One region of the Sphingomonas sp. 4RDLI-65 genome, then DNA from elsewhere that is predicted to be linked to it. Evidence: predicted binding sites of a transcription regulator. Region 1 holds the regulator's gene; the other holds the start of a gene.
The links. Region 1 encodes LexA, which represses DNA repair genes until DNA is damaged. Its sites were predicted from a motif close to GTTCCNCNCTTGTTCT; they were not measured.
Positions count from the first base shown of each region.

Region 2: a site for LexA is predicted at 3,489-3,504, ahead of VH567_RS14085 (ribonucleoside-diphosphate reductase subunit alpha). Genes of this name have one in related genera too.

Region 1 is NZ_JBCEBT010000001.1:361,248-368,773, forward strand. It holds gene trpD (anthranilate phosphoribosyltransferase) at 1-898, shown strand, start outside; gene trpC (indole-3-glycerol phosphate synthase TrpC) at 900-1,691, shown strand; gene moaC (cyclic pyranopterin monophosphate synthase MoaC) at 1,688-2,155, shown strand; gene VH567_RS01410 (energy transducer TonB) at 2,253-2,987, opposite strand; gene VH567_RS01415 (molybdopterin molybdotransferase MoeA) at 3,496-4,677, shown strand; gene lexA (transcriptional repressor LexA) at 4,746-5,411, shown strand; gene VH567_RS01425 (ComEC/Rec2 family competence protein) at 6,011-7,526, opposite strand, start outside.
Region 2 is NZ_JBCEBT010000006.1:118,948-126,473, forward strand. It holds gene VH567_RS14075 (haloacid dehalogenase type II) at 1-682, shown strand, start outside; gene VH567_RS14080 (PAS domain-containing protein) at 778-2,886, shown strand; gene VH567_RS14085 (ribonucleoside-diphosphate reductase subunit alpha) at 3,616-5,502, shown strand; gene VH567_RS14090 (DUF2171 domain-containing protein) at 5,642-5,902, opposite strand; gene VH567_RS14095 (hypothetical protein) at 5,959-6,162, shown strand; gene VH567_RS14100 (ribonucleotide-diphosphate reductase subunit beta) at 6,223-7,275, shown strand; gene VH567_RS14105 (hypothetical protein) at 7,284-7,526, shown strand, end outside.

The DNA of each region.
Region 1 (7,526 bases):
CGACGACGCGATCGCCACCTTTCTCACCGACCTGGCAACCCGCGGCGAAACCAGCATCGAGATCGCCGAAGCCGCACGCGCGATGCGCCAGCGCATGATCCCGATCGATGCCCCCGCCGGCGCGGTCGACGTCTGCGGCACCGGCGGCGACGGCCACCACACGCTCAACGTCTCGACCGCGGTTGCACTCGTCGTCGCGGCGACCGGCGTCCCCGTCGCCAAGCACGGCAACCGCGCCGCCTCCAGCAAGGCCGGTGCCGCCGACACGCTGGAAGTGCTCGGCCTCGACATGGACCGTGCCGGTGCCACCGCGGAAGCGAGCCTCAACGAGATCGGCATCGCCTTCCTGTTCGCCGCCAACCACCACCCGGCGATGAAGCGCATCACCCCGATCCGCCAACGCATAGCCAAGCGCACGATCTTCAACCTGATGGGCCCGCTCGCCAACCCGGCCGGCACCACCCGCCAGCTCATCGGCATCGCCCGCCCCGACTACGTCGCGCTCTACGCCGACGCACTCGAACAGCTCGGCACCGAGGCCGCGCTGGTAGTCTCGGGCGAAGAGGGCCTCGACGAAATCTCGGGTGCCGGCCCCAGCATCGTCGCCTCGGTCGGCAGCGTCGCGCTGCCCGCCAGGATCACCCCCGAAGACGCCGGTCTCGTCCGCCACGCCATCACCGACATTCGCGGAGGCGACGCAGCCCACAACGCCGAAGCACTCCGCCGCCTGCTCAAGGGTGAAGCGGGCCCCTACCGCGACGCCGTCCTGCTCAACGCCGCCGCCGCCTTGATGGTGGCCGGCACCGTCCCCACTCTCGTCGAAGGCGCCGCGCAAGCCGCCGCCGCCCTCGACACCGGCAGCGCCGATGCGCTGCTCGCCCGCTGGATCGCCTACTGACATGACCATGCTCGACCGAATCCTCGAGACCAAGCGCGCCGAAGTCGCTGCACGGAAAGCAACGACGTCGCTCGCCGACATCGACGCCGGCATTGCCCGCATGTCGAAACCGCGCGGCTTCCGCGCCGCGCTCGACGCGAAAAAGGGCGATGCGAAGACCGGTTACGCGCTGGTCGCTGAGGTCAAAAAGGCGAGCCCCTCGAAGGGCCTGATCCGCACCGACTTCGATCCGGTCGCGCACGCTCGCGCCTACGAAGCCGGCGGCGCCGCGTGCCTGTCGGTCCTGACCGATGAAAAGTGGTTCCAGGGCTCCGACGCGTACCTGACCGCCGCGCGCGATGCCGTTTCGATCCCCGTGCTTCGGAAAGACTTCATGGTCGATCCGTGGCAGTCGACCGAAGCGCGCGCGATCGGCGCCGACTGCATCCTGATCATCGTCGCCGCGCTCGACGACGTCCAGATGGCCGAGATCGAGGCGTCCGCGCTCGAATGCGGCATGGACGTGCTGGTCGAGGTCCACGACGCGCACGAAATGGAGCGCGCGCTGAGGCTCAAGTCGCGCCTGATCGGCGTCAATAACCGCGACCTACGCGACTTCACCGTCGATTTCCAGCGCACCTACGACCTCGTCGGCAAGGCGCCCAAGGACTGCACCTTCGTCGCCGAAAGCGGGCTCACGACCCGCGCCGAACTCGACGCGATGGCCGAGCACGACATCCGCTGCTTCCTGATCGGCGAAGCGCTCATGCGCCAGGACGACGTCGAAGCGGCTACCCGAGCGCTCGTAGGATGACCGGCCTCACCCACATCGACGAAGCCGGCGCGGCAAGGATGGTCGACGTCGGCGGCAAGGCGGTCACCGCCCGCGAGGCCGTCGCCTCCGGCCGCATCACCATGTCCGCCAAAGCCGCCGCCGCGATCGGCGCTGGCACGGCCAAGAAGGGCGACGTCCTCGCGGTCGCGCGCGTCGCCGGCATCATGGCCGCCAAGCGCACCAGCGACCTGATCCCGCTCTGCCACCCGCTTCCGCTCACGAAGGTGGAAATCGATCTGGTGGTCGACGAAACCGGCGTAACCGCCACCGCCACCGCCTCGACCGAAGGCAAGACCGGCGTCGAGATGGAGGCGCTCACCGCCGCCACCATAACCCTCCTGACGATCTACGACATGGCGAAGGCGATCGACAAGACGATGGTCCTCAGCGACATCCGCGTCCGCGCCAAATCAGGCGGCAAATCCGGCAACTGGACAGCGTAAAAAAACCCTCTCCCTAAAGGGGAGAGGGAGAGATGCCGAAGGCGGCGAAGGATGAGGGCAAGCCAAGCAAAGCGCGCTCAGCTTGGGACTTCACTCCTCATTCCATAGACCAGTCATGGTACTCCACGATCGTAGACTCCACCGGCCGCCCCGCCGCATCCAGCGACGGATCATACCGAAACCGCTCCTCGATCAGCCGGCACGTCAGCGTGTCCAGCACCCGGCTCCCGCTCGACCGAGTCACGCGGCAATGCGACACGCGCCCGCTGACCTCGACGGTATAGCGCACCCAAACGATCCCCCGAATCCCCGTCTCCGGCGCATCGCTCGGAAAGTCCGCATCCCGCAACCGCCCCTTTCGCCACCGCGGCGGCGTCTCCTCGCCCCCACCGCCGTCGCCATCCCCATACCCGCCGCTGCCGGTACCGTTGCCGATCCCGCCACTCCCGGTCCCCGGCCCGCGCACATCCGAAGCGCCGGCGGTCGCCTGCGCGCCCAACCCAGCCTTCTCCGCGACCACAACCGGCGGCGGTACGACGATCGGCACTACCGGCGGCGGCGCGACGACTTCGGTCGCCTTCGACTTCAGGTTAGGCGGCGATGCAGCCCCCTGAGGCTTGCGACTGGGCGAAGGCCGCGGCCTGACCTTCTCGACCGGCGGCGGCGGTGGCGGCGGCGCCACCCCGAACACCTTCAGCGCATCGCTCACCGCAGCCGGCATCGGTACCACCAACCCATGGAGCAACGCATAGCCGAGCAACCCCGGCAGCAGGACGGCGCCTACCGCCGCCCCGATCCTGTCTCTCGCCCGAGGCTGATTGCGTGTCATCATGCTGATCTGGTGTCTCTTTCCCCCAAACAAAGCCCCGCAAAGGATGAACCCGCGCTGGCCGAGCATTCGGAGGACCAGATCAGCTGCCGGGCCGCCCGCGATGGCCACTCTGGAAAAAGACCGAGGCAAATCAAAATCGAAACACCACCCCGGCGAAGGCCGGGGCCCAGTTGGCAAGGCCAAACTGATAACGAGCGACGTCGGCCAAACCCGTGTTTCCCCGCGAAGGCGGGGACCCAGCCTGGCCTCCCGCCTTCGCGGGAGAACAAGGAAGAGGTCGCCACCAGCGCCCGATGTCTACGGACCCAACGGCCCCCTGACGGTCCAGCACGTAGCCCCCGCTAAGCCAACGACACCTGTCCTACACCCCAAACCCATGGCAAAGCGCGGAACATACCCACGCACCCTGCGATTCTCTTTTACGAAGCACCCAACCGCCAAACCGCGTCCAGCGCCTACACTTCCCACACCTCACCTTTCAAAATCGTCCGAAAACAGAGCCTAACGTATGACCCTAGTCCCCGTCGCCGAAGCCCAGACCCGCCTCTTCGCCATGGCCCCCCGCGTCGGCCACGAGACCGTGACGTTGCGAGAAGCCGCCGGCCGCTGGGCCGCCGAGGACATTCTCGCCCGCCGCACGCAGCCCGCCGCCGACCTCTCGGCAATGGACGGCTACGCGATCCGCTTCGAAGACCTCCCCGGCCCCTGGAAAGTCATCGGCGAAAGCGCCGCCGGCCGCCCCTTCACCGGCAAGGTCGGCCAAGGTGAAGCCACCCGCATCTTCACCGGCGCAGCAATGCCCGAAGGCGCGGACACGGTGATGGTCCAGGAAGAAGCCGAGCGAGACGGCGAAACCCTGATCCTCGCCGGCGAAGGCCCGCCGACACTCGGCCGCAACACCCGCCGCAAGGGCCTCGATTTCTCCACCGGCACCCGCCTGATCGGCGCCGGCGACCGCCTCAGCCCCGCGCGCATCGCCGTCGCCGCAACCGGCGGCCACGGCAGCCTCGCTGTCAACCGCCGCGTCCGCGTCGCCGTCGCCGCGACCGGCGACGAACTCGTCCCCCCCGGCTCGACCACCGACGGCGTCGCACTGCCCGAATCGAACGGCATCATGCTGGCGGCAATGCTCACCGACATACCCGTCGACATCATCGACCTCGGCATCCTCCCAGACAATCTCGAAATCCTGCGCGACGCCTTCGCCAGCGTTCAGGCCGACCTGCTCATCACCACCGGCGGCGCGTCAGTCGGCGACCACGACCTCGTTCGCCCCGCAATCGAAGCCGCTGGCGGCACCATCGATTTCTGGCGGATCGCGCTACGCCCCGGCAAGCCGATGATGGCCGGCCGGATCGGCGAGATGATGGTGCTCGGCCTGCCCGGCAACCCGGTCTCCGCGTTCGTCACCGCGACGCTGTTCGTGAAACCGGTCGTGGCGCGCATGGCCGGCGCGCGCGATCCGCTCCCCCAGTCGACCCACGCGCTGCTCGGCGAAGACCTCCCCGCCAACAACGCCCGCACCGACTATCTGCGCGCCGAACTCCGCGACGGCAAAGCCTATGCCTCGACGATCCAGGACAGCTCGATGCTGCTCACCCTGGCCCGCTCGACGTGCCTCATCGTCCGTCCCGGCAACGCTCCCGTCGCGAGGACCGGCGAATCGGCGGAAATCCTCGTAATCGCGTGATACGGATGCTTGACGGCGTTAATTATGTTCCATAGAAGTTCCCAGTCTGTTCCGGACGGAGAACCGCCATGCTCACGCGCAAGCAGCACGAACTCGTCTGCTTCATCAACGATCGCCTCAACGAAACCGGCGTCTCGCCGTCGTTCGAGGAGATGAAGGACGCACTCGACCTCAAGTCGAAGTCGGGCGTCCACCGTCTGATCAGCGCGCTCGAGGAGCGCAACTTCATCCGCCGCCTGCCGAACCGCGCACGCGCACTCGAAGTGCTGCGCATGCCCGAGCGCGCCGAGAAAAAGGCGCCGTCAAAGGCATCGAACGTAAAGCCCGCCGCCGCGCCACAGCCAGCGAACGACGTCGTCGAGATCCCCCTCCACGGCCGCATCGCCGCCGGCGTCCCGATCGAAGCGTTCGAAGGCAGCACGATGTTGGCCGTCCCCGCCGCACTCCTCGGCACCGGCGAACACTATGCGCTCGAAGTCTCCGGCGACTCGATGGTCGAAGCCGGTATCCTCGACGGCGACTACGCCCTGATCCGCCGCACCGAAACCGCGCGAGACGGCGAGATCGTCGTAGCCCTGATCGAAGAGAGCGAAGCCACCCTGAAATACTTCCGCCGCGAAGGCGCCATGGTCCGCCTCGACCCGGCAAACCGAGCCTACGACCCGCAACGCTACGCGCCTGCGCAAGTCCGCGTGCAGGGCAAGCTCTCCGGCATCCTCCGCCGCTACGACTAAACTGCCGAGACCGGCCTGTGTCATGGTGAACGCAGGCCGGTCTCGGTTTTTGATTGCGAAGGAAAAGCGGCAGCCGAGCATCCAGGTCAAGTCGCTCCTCCTGCCGACAACAGCGACCGGATCTCTTCGGCAAATTAAGCTAGCTTCTCTGGGCGTGTTGAAAAAACGGCTAGTTTTTCGACACGCCCCCCAAGCGTCCGGAAGACCATCCCGTGGTCCGACACATGAGCGCGGACTCGGTTCGAACGCCCAATCTCCGCGCCTCTGCGCCTCTGCGCGAACATCTCGCCGTCAATCCCCAGCGCTGCCGAAGAATTGGTTCGCGCGGAGACGCGGAGACGCGGAGGTGTTTCGCTTCGGGAGCACGAAGCGCCTCTAAACGTCTTCGGAAGGAAGCCAAGACAGTCGCCAGCCCCAGCCACCCCGTCATACAAGAACCTTCCCCGCGTCTCCGCGTCTCCGCGTGAACCAATTCTTTGCAATACGATCGCACGCGACGACAGAAGATTTTGCTCACGCGAAGGCGCAAAGGCGCGAAGATGTTGTATTTGGATAGGCGCCTACCGGCTTTCACGGACCGCCGATAAACCGACGTCGGCTTATCGTTCAGGAAGGTGTTGAGGTCTCCCGAATCGCACTACCTTCGCGCCTTTGCGCCTTCGCGTGAACATTTCTATTTTTGACGGCCTTGGCCGGCTCGAAACGCCGACGGGGGGGCCATGTCGCGGCTTTAACGAGTGCGTGGAGCGTTCGAGGAGAGGGGGATCGCGCCAGGGGTGACGATCGCCTGCGTTTAGGACGGTCACTACCATCCCGCTCCCCAAGGTCAGCGAGACGCCTCCCGTTCGCCGTAGTACGCGACGATCCAGTTTCAGCCACCGCGGTACACAGCGTTTCGGCAGACCGCGTTCGCTGACGACGGCGTCGGCATTGCTACAGGCGGCGACCAGTTCAGCAATCGGGACCATATAGGCGCTGCGGGTCGCCAGGATGCGCCACATCCGTCCTCGTCCTGCGATATCTGTGACGCACAGATCACGGCTGCACCGGGCATCGGGTTGGTCCGCGAGCAGGAGCGGCTCGCCGTCCACCCCGCCATTCTCGGCCAGCATGTCGCGCGTGTAGTCGCCCGCCCGGTCGCGGAGCATCGCCAGCCCGGCGGCGGTGCGTACCGCGACGTGGCGACCGTCACCCGTCACCAGAACGTCCGGCGCCGGCGTGGTCAGTGCCCAGATCGCGCCGACGGCCAGCGGCACCAGTCCAAGGCGTCGCCACCGCGTCCGCCACAGCGCAATCCAAATCCCCCCGACGATCATCAGCGCGAACGCCGCCGTCGGCATCGCGGGCAAGGACCGCACCGAGCCGGGAGCGCTGGCAACGATGTGCGCGAGCCACAGCAGCGCATCGAGCGATCGCTGCACCAGCCACCAGATCGGCGCGCCAAGACCGCCCGCATCGAGCAGCAGCGCCAACGCTTCAAGCGGCATAACCACGAATGTCGTCAGCGGAATCGCAACGATGTTGGCGAACGCGCCGTACAGCCCCGCCTTGTGGAAATGATACACCGCGATCGGCATCAGCGCGAATTCGACCAGCAGTCCGGTCAGCAGCAGCGACGCGATGCCGCGCGCGAGTTTGCGCCCGCGTCCCTCGTCATGCGGCCCGAAGAACGCGCGGATCACAGGATGCTCGTGCAGCGCCATGATCGCGGTGATCGCCGCGAACGAGAGCTGAAAGCTCGGCCCCGCAGCAGATTCCGGCAACACGAGCATGACGCACGCCGCTCCGGCCGCGACGAGCCGCAACGTCATTGCCTCGCGCCCCATCGCCAGCGCCGCCAGCACAAGCAACGCAGCAACACACGACCGAATCGTCGGCACCTGGCTCCCGGTCAATAATGTATAACCGATCGCCGCCGCCGCACCCGCCAATGCCGCGATCAACGGCAGGCGCGCATGCAGCGCCAGCCAGGGACTGAGCGCCAATAGACGCAACACGATCAACATAGTCGCGGCCACCGCCGCAGTGATGTGCAATCCGCTTACGGACAGCAAATGCGCGAGCCCCGCTCGCCGCATCGCCTCCGAATCTTCCTCACTGATCGCACCAACGTCG
Region 2 (7,526 bases), on a different contig from region 1:
CGGCACGGTAGTCGACTGGCGCTCGGGCATCGCCCGCGACGCAGCGTCGGTCCTCGCGCGTCTCGGCCGCACCGACATCGACCCGCACCGGTTCGCGGATGGCTGGCGCAAACGCTACCAGCCCGCGCTGGAGGAAGTCCGCAGCGAGCAGCGGCCATTCGTCATCCTCGATACGCTCCACCGCGAGGCGCTCGAAGACCTGCTCCGCCACCATGCGATCGATCCCGCCACGCTGGACGAGGGCACGCTGGTCGACCTGACCCACGCGTGGCACCGGCTCGATCCCTGGCCCGATTCCGTCGAAGGCCTCACCCGCCTGAAGACGCGTTTCCCGATCGTCACGCTCAGCAACGGTAACATCGCGCTGATGCTCGACATGGCGCGGCGGGCCGGGCTTCCCTGGGACGCGATCCTCGGGGCCGAAGTCAGCCGGGTCTACAAGCCGCTTCCCGAATCCTACCTCGCGACCGCCCGCATGCTGGGTAACGAGCCCGCCGAACTCTGCCTGGTCGCCGCGCATCACAGCGATCTCGCCGCCGCCCGCGCCGCCGGATTGCAGACCGCCTATGTCGACCGCCCCCTGGAATATGGCGGCCGCCGCGCACCCGATGCCGATGCCGCGCAGGATTGGGACTTCACCGTCGATACGCTGACCCAATTGGCCGTCGAACTGTCTTCGTGATTGATCCATGATGGTTCGAACGATGGATAATGCCGCGATCAGCGCCTATCCGATCGCCCGTCCGATTGTCGCCGACACACGCCCAAGGATCTGAAATGCATACCGATATCGCGGCGGACGCGGATTTCCTGACCGGCGGCGGCGAAATGGCCGCGATGATCCGCGCGCACGACTGGTCGCATTCCCCGCTCGGCCCGATCGCGCGCTGGCCACAGTCGTTGCGGTCGATCGTCTCGCTGATGCTCGCGTCCGAATTCGCGATGTGCGTCGCGTGGGGCCCGGAGCTCGGCTTCCTCTACAACGATCACTACGCGCGTATCCTCTATGACAAGCACCCCGCCGCGCTCGGCGAGCGGTTGCCGGAAATCTGGTCCGAACTCTGGTCGGACATCGGCCCTCTGGTCGACAAGGCGCTGGCCGGGCAAGCCTCGTTCTTCGAGAACCTGCCGCTGCTCGTTAATCGCAAGGGCTATGACGAGCAGACGTGGTTCACCTTTTCCTATTCGCCGGTGCGCGACGAGAGCGGCGCGGTCGCGGGCATGTTCTGCTCGACCTACGAGAGCACCGAGGGCGTCCTCACCGAACGCGCGCTACGCGACGAACGCGAGCGGATGGGGCAGATGTTCGCGCAGGCGCCGACCTTTATGGCGATGCTCCGCGGCCCCGACCATCGGTTCGAACTTAGCAATCCGGGGTATGAAAAGCTCGTCGGCCACCGTCCCGTGCTCGGCCGTACCGTCGAGGAGGCGCTTCCCGACGCGGTCGAACAGGGGTTTCTCGAACTGCTCGACCATGTCTACGCGACCGGCCAGCCGTTTACCGCATCCGGCATGCTCTACGCGGTCCAGGCCGAGCCCGGCGGCCCGATCGACGATCGATATCTCGATTTCGTCTACCAGCCGATTCGCGATGCCGGCGGCGCGGTCGTCGGGATCTTCGTCGAGGGCGCCGACGTCACCGATCGCAAGCGGCTCGAACGCGACCTGCAGGCACTCAACGCCGACCTTGAGCAACGCGTCCGCGATCGCACGCAGGAACTGGTCGAGGCGCAGGAGGCACTCCGCCAAGCGCAGAAGATGGAGGCTGTCGGCCAGCTGACCGGCGGCATCGCGCATGATTTCAACAACCTGCTGCAAGGCATCACCGGCAGCCTGGAGATAGTCCAGCGCCGCGTCGCGCAAGGCCGCGTCGGCGAGCTCGATCGCTTCATCACCGGCGCCACCACCGCCGCCAACCGCGCCGCCGCGCTGACCCACCGGTTGCTCGCCTTCTCGCGCCGCCAGCCGCTCGATCCACGCCCGGTCAAGGTCAACCCGCTGGTCGCCTCGCTCGAGGATCTGCTCCGCCGCACCACCGGCGAGCAGATCGAGTTGGAGATGGTGCTCGGCACCGGGCAGTGGACGACGCTGTGCGATCCCAACCAGCTCGAGAATTCACTGCTCAACCTCGTCATCAACGCGCGCGACGCGATGCCGCATGGCGGCAAGCTGACGATCGAGACCTGCAACGCACATCTCGACGATCATTTCGCCGCCAGCCAGCGCGACGTGCGGCCCGGCCATTACGTCTGCATCTGCGTGTCCGACACCGGCACCGGCATGTCCGCCGACACGATTGCGAAAGCGTTCGAGCCGTTCTTCACCACCAAGCCGATCGGCCAGGGCACCGGTCTCGGCCTGTCGATGATCTACGGTTTCGCCCGCCAGTCGGAGGGCTATGCGAAGATCTACAGCGAGATCGGCGAGGGCACGACGATCAAGCTCTATCTCCCGCGGCACTACGGCGAAGCGGAACAGGACGAGGCGCTCCCCGGCCTGACGCAGGACCACGTCACCGACGCAGGCGAGATCGTGCTGGTGGTCGAGGACGACGCCGTCGTCCGCGCGCTGATCGTCGAGGTGCTGGGGGAACTGGGATATCAGGCGGTCGAGGCGCATGACGGCCCGACGGGGCTCGAGAAGCTGCGGACGATGGAGCGCATCGACCTGCTGGTCACCGACATTGGCCTACCCGGCTTGAACGGCCGCCAGATCGCCGACGCCGGCCGCGCACTGCGCCCAGGCCTCCGCGTGCTGTTCATGACCGGCTATGCGGAAAATGCCGCATTGGCGTCGGGCTTCCTCGAGCCCGGCATGTCGATGATCACCAAACCCTTCGCGATGGAAGCGCTGGCCACGCAGATCCGAACGATCATCGAGGGGTAGCGCTGGGGACGTCCCGCCACCCTCCCACCGCGGCCACCCCGGCGAAGGCCGGGGCCCAGTTAGCAAGGTCGCAGTAACGACGCGCTGCACTCCATTAGCGACGTCTCCCAACTGGGCCCCGGCCTTCGCCGGGGTGGTTCTCTCGTTTGGAAGAGGAGAACGCCCCCATCCCGTTCCCCCGCGAAAGCGGGGGTCCGGGAATCACGCAGGACGACGCTCGCGGCTCCTGGGCCCCCGCCTCCGCGGGGGAACTAGAGATGGAATGGAGCCCCTACGGAAACCAAGCCACACCTCCCGCACCCTCCCCAAAACCAAAGCAACATTTGCCACTCCCACCCCTTAAATAATTTTTCGTTCCCGCCCCGTTCCCTTGCACATCGCGAACCCCGCAGAACTCCACGCGTCGCGAATCCCCCGCTCGTCCAACCCCGCAACGAACGCGACGAACCGAGCCCCGACCCGCCCCCGCACCCCCTTGCGTCTCCCTGCGCTTTGGCACAATCTCTTGGGGTTGCGTTCGGGGGCGGACCCAATCGCTGGTAGAACAACCCTCGCATAGTCCTATGCGATATGACCGTAAGCGCGCCTTCCACCGCCGCGATGGTCACTTTTTGTTCTCCCGTTTGAGCTCGCCCGATGGTAGCATGGCGACAGGCGACCGATTCGAACGAATACAGAACACTAGGAGCGGTTTCGATGGATTTCAGAGACAGCAGCCGGGATAGCGACATGACCACAGACACGATCGAACAAACCACTGCCACGCCTGAAGCCGAGGCCCCCAAGGCGCCGCGCCAGGCGCAGGACAGCCACTCCGTGCGCGCCCAGATCTACCCGGTCGAGGTCGATCACAGCCGCGACGCGCTGCTGACCGAATTCGGCAAGGACACGCTCAAGGACCGCTACCTGCTCCCGGGCGAGAGCTATCAGGATTTGTTCGTCCGCGTTGCGTCGGCCTATGCCGACGACGCCGGCCACGCGCAGCGCCTCTACGACGCGATCTCGAAGCTCTGGTTCATGCCCGCTACCCCCGTTCTCTCGAACGGCGGCACCGGTCGCGGCCTGCCGATCTCGTGTTATTTGAACTCGGTCCCCGACAGCCTCGGCGGGATCGTCGACACCTGGAACGAGAATGTCTGGCTCGCCTCGCGCGGCGGCGGCATCGGCACCTATTGGGGCAACGTCCGCGGCATCGGCGAGCCGGTCGGCCTCAACGGCAAGACCAGCGGCATCATCCCGTTCGTCCGCGTGATGGACTCACTGACGCTCGCGATCAGCCAGGGTTCGCTGCGTCGTGGCTCGGCGGCGGTATACCTCGACGTCTCGCATCCCGAGATCGAGGAATTCCTCGAAATCCGCAAACCGTCGGGCGATTTCAACCGCAAGGCGCTGAACCTCCACCACGGCGTGCTGATCACCGACGCCTTCATGGAAGCCGTCCGCAACGGTGAGGAATGGCACCTGCGCTCGCCGAAGGACCAGGCAATCCGCGCCACCGTCGACGCGCGCTCGCTGTTCCAGAAACTCGTCGAGACCCGCCTCCAGACCGGCGAGCCGTACATCGTCTTCGCCGACCACGTGAACAAGGCGATGCCGAAACATCACCGCGAGCTCGGCCTCAAGGTCTCGACCTCGAACCTGTGCTCGGAGATCACGCTGCCGACCGGCAAGGATCACCTCGGCAACGAGCGTACTGCGGTGTGCTGCCTGTCGTCGCTGAACCTCGAGACGTGGGACCAGTGGAAGGACGAGAAGGGCCTGATCGAGGACGTCATGCGCTTCCTCGACAACGTCCTGCAGGATTATATCGACCGCCACGAGCCCGGCATGGAACGCGCCGCCTATTCCGCCGGCCGCGAGCGCTCGGTCGGGCTCGGCGTGATGGGCTTCCACAGCTTCCTCCAGGCGCGCGGTCTCGCGTTCGAGGGCGCGATGGCGAAGTCGTGGAACCTGCGCATGTTCAAGCACATCAGCACCCAGGCCAACGAAGCCTCGATGCAGCTCGCGATCGAACGTGGCCCCTGCCCCGACGCCGCCGACGTCGGCGCGATGGAGCGGTTCAGCTGCAAGATGGCGATCGCACCGACCGCGTCGATCAGCATCATCTGCGGCGGCACCAGCGCGTGCATCGAGCCGATCCCGGCGAACATCTACACGCACAAGACGCTCTCGGGCAGCTTCTCGGTCAAGAACCCGTATCTCGAAAAGGTGCTGAGCGAGAAGTCGAAGAACAGCGATGCTGTCTGGAACTCGATCCTCGAGCAGGGTGGTTCGGTCCAGCATCTCGACTTCCTCTCGGTCGAGGAAAAGGACTGCTACAAGACGTCGTTCGAGATCGACCAGCGCTGGCTCCTGGAGCTGGCGGCGGATCGCACGCCGTACATCGACCAGGCACAGTCGCTGAACCTGTTCATCCCCGCCGACGTTGAGAAATGGGACCTGCTGATGCTCCACTTCCGTGCGTGGGAGCTCGGCATCAAGTCGCTCTATTACCTCCGCTCGAAGTCGGTCCAGCGCGCAGGCTTCGCCGGCGGGGTCGAGGCCGACAACACGATCGACCTGCGCCAGATCGACGTCGAGTCGAAGGATTACGATGAGTGCCTTGCCTGCCAGTAAGGCGCCTCGGCGTTCAAGCGTGACCCCGGCCCGTGAAGTACGGACCGGGGGGCGCCTGACGCACGAAACCTCGGCCCGTGGATCACGGACCGGGGTTCGGGCAGTCTCGGCGGCGCGTACGACACGCGCCGCTAGGGACTCAGGCCTCTTCTTCGAACGTCACCGCCACGTCGGCGTTGGCGGAAAGGCGGACCTTGCCGTCCTCGATATCCGCGACCAGCCCGAGCGAGATGAAGTGATGATGCCCTTCATGGCTGCCCGTGCCCTCGACGACCTGCGGACCCGAGTCCTTCTTGGTCAGCTTGATGCGGTTGCCTTCGACCTTGTCGACGGTGCCGACATGGACGCCGTCCGCACCGATGACTTCGGCATGTTCCTGGATCTGGGTTGCATCGACCATGGTCGTTCTCCTGTTTTGGGTTCCGCATCTCAACGCACGCCGTGCGAGTTGGTCGCATGACATATGGTTCAGCTATCATGTTCGTGGTCGCCGGCGTGCTCGGAATCGTCGGCACCGCGATGCTGCTCCGGCTCCGTTCGCCGAGCATCACCGAACCGCAGACCTACGCGTTCCGCATGATCGGCATCATGCTCACCTCGGGCGCGATCGTCCTCGCAATGTCCGCCGCCGCGATGTGGCAGTGGAGCACCGAGACATGACGCCGCCCTCCTGATCCCACCAGTTTCCCGATTTAAAACCCATCCCCCGAAAGGCCTCCCATGTCCCTCCTCGAAGCCCGCAAGCAGTACAAGCCGTTCGAATACCCCTGGGCGTTCGAGTTCTGGAAGCGTCAGCAGCAGCTCCACTGGCTACCCGAGGAAGTACCGCTCGGCGAGGATTGCCGCGACTGGGCGCAGAAGCTCACCGATCACGAGCGCAACCTGCTGACCCAGATCTTCCGCTTCTTCACGCAGGCGGACGTCGAGGTGCAGGATTGCTATCACGAGAAATACGGCCGCGTGTTCAAGCCGACCGAGATCAAGATGATGCTGGCCGCGTTCAGCAACATGGAGACGGTCCACATCGCCGCCTACAGCCATCTGCTCGACACCATCGGCATGCCCGAGAGCGAGTATGGCGCCTTCCTCGAATATAGCGAGCTGAAGGACAAGCACGACTATATGCAGAGCTTCGGCGTCGACAACGACGAGGACATCGCCCGCACGCTCGCGATGTTCGGCGGCTTCACCGAGGGCGTCCAGCTGTTCGCCTCGTTCGCGATGCTGATGAACTTCCCGCGCTTCAACAAGATGAAGGGCATGGGCCAGATCGTCACCTGGTCGATCCGCGACGAAAGCCTGCACTGCGAGGGCATCATCAAGATGTTCCACACCTTCTGCGCCGAGCGCCAGTGCCTCACCAAGGCGGTCAAGGACGACATCGCCGACGTCTGCCAGACGACGATCCGCCTCGAGGACAATTTCATCGACCTCGCCTTCGAGATGGGCCCGGTCAACGGCATGACCCCCAAGGAGATCAAGAAGTACATCCGCTACATCGCCGACTGGCGGATGAGCCAGCTCGGCCTGAAGCCGATCTACATGATCGACGAGCACCCGCTGCCCTGGCTGATCCCGATGCTCAACGGCGTCGAGCACGCCAACTTCTTCGAACAGCGCGCGACGGAATATTCGAAGGCCGCGACCAAGGGCCAGTGGAACGACGTCTGGGACTCGTTCGACAAGCGCCAGACCGCGAAGAAGGGGCCGATTGCGAATGTGGACATGAGCGAAGTTCGGGACATGTTCAGCGATTCGGTTGCAGCGGAATAGGGCATAACATGGTCGGAATCGTACTTGAGTTGCAAAGAGATTGCCTTGAAAGCACGGTTCCGGCCAGCTCGATCCTGCGCAAAGCGAAGGTCATTGCGGCCAAACTAGAATTAAACCAGCTCAAAACATGGTTATCTGCCGAGCTGGAGGGGTACAACTGCGCACCCAACGATTTACCTGAATATCGGAAAGGCATTGGTCAGCCTAAATTCAATAACCCATACAATGGGTGGTGCCCTATTATGACTGAC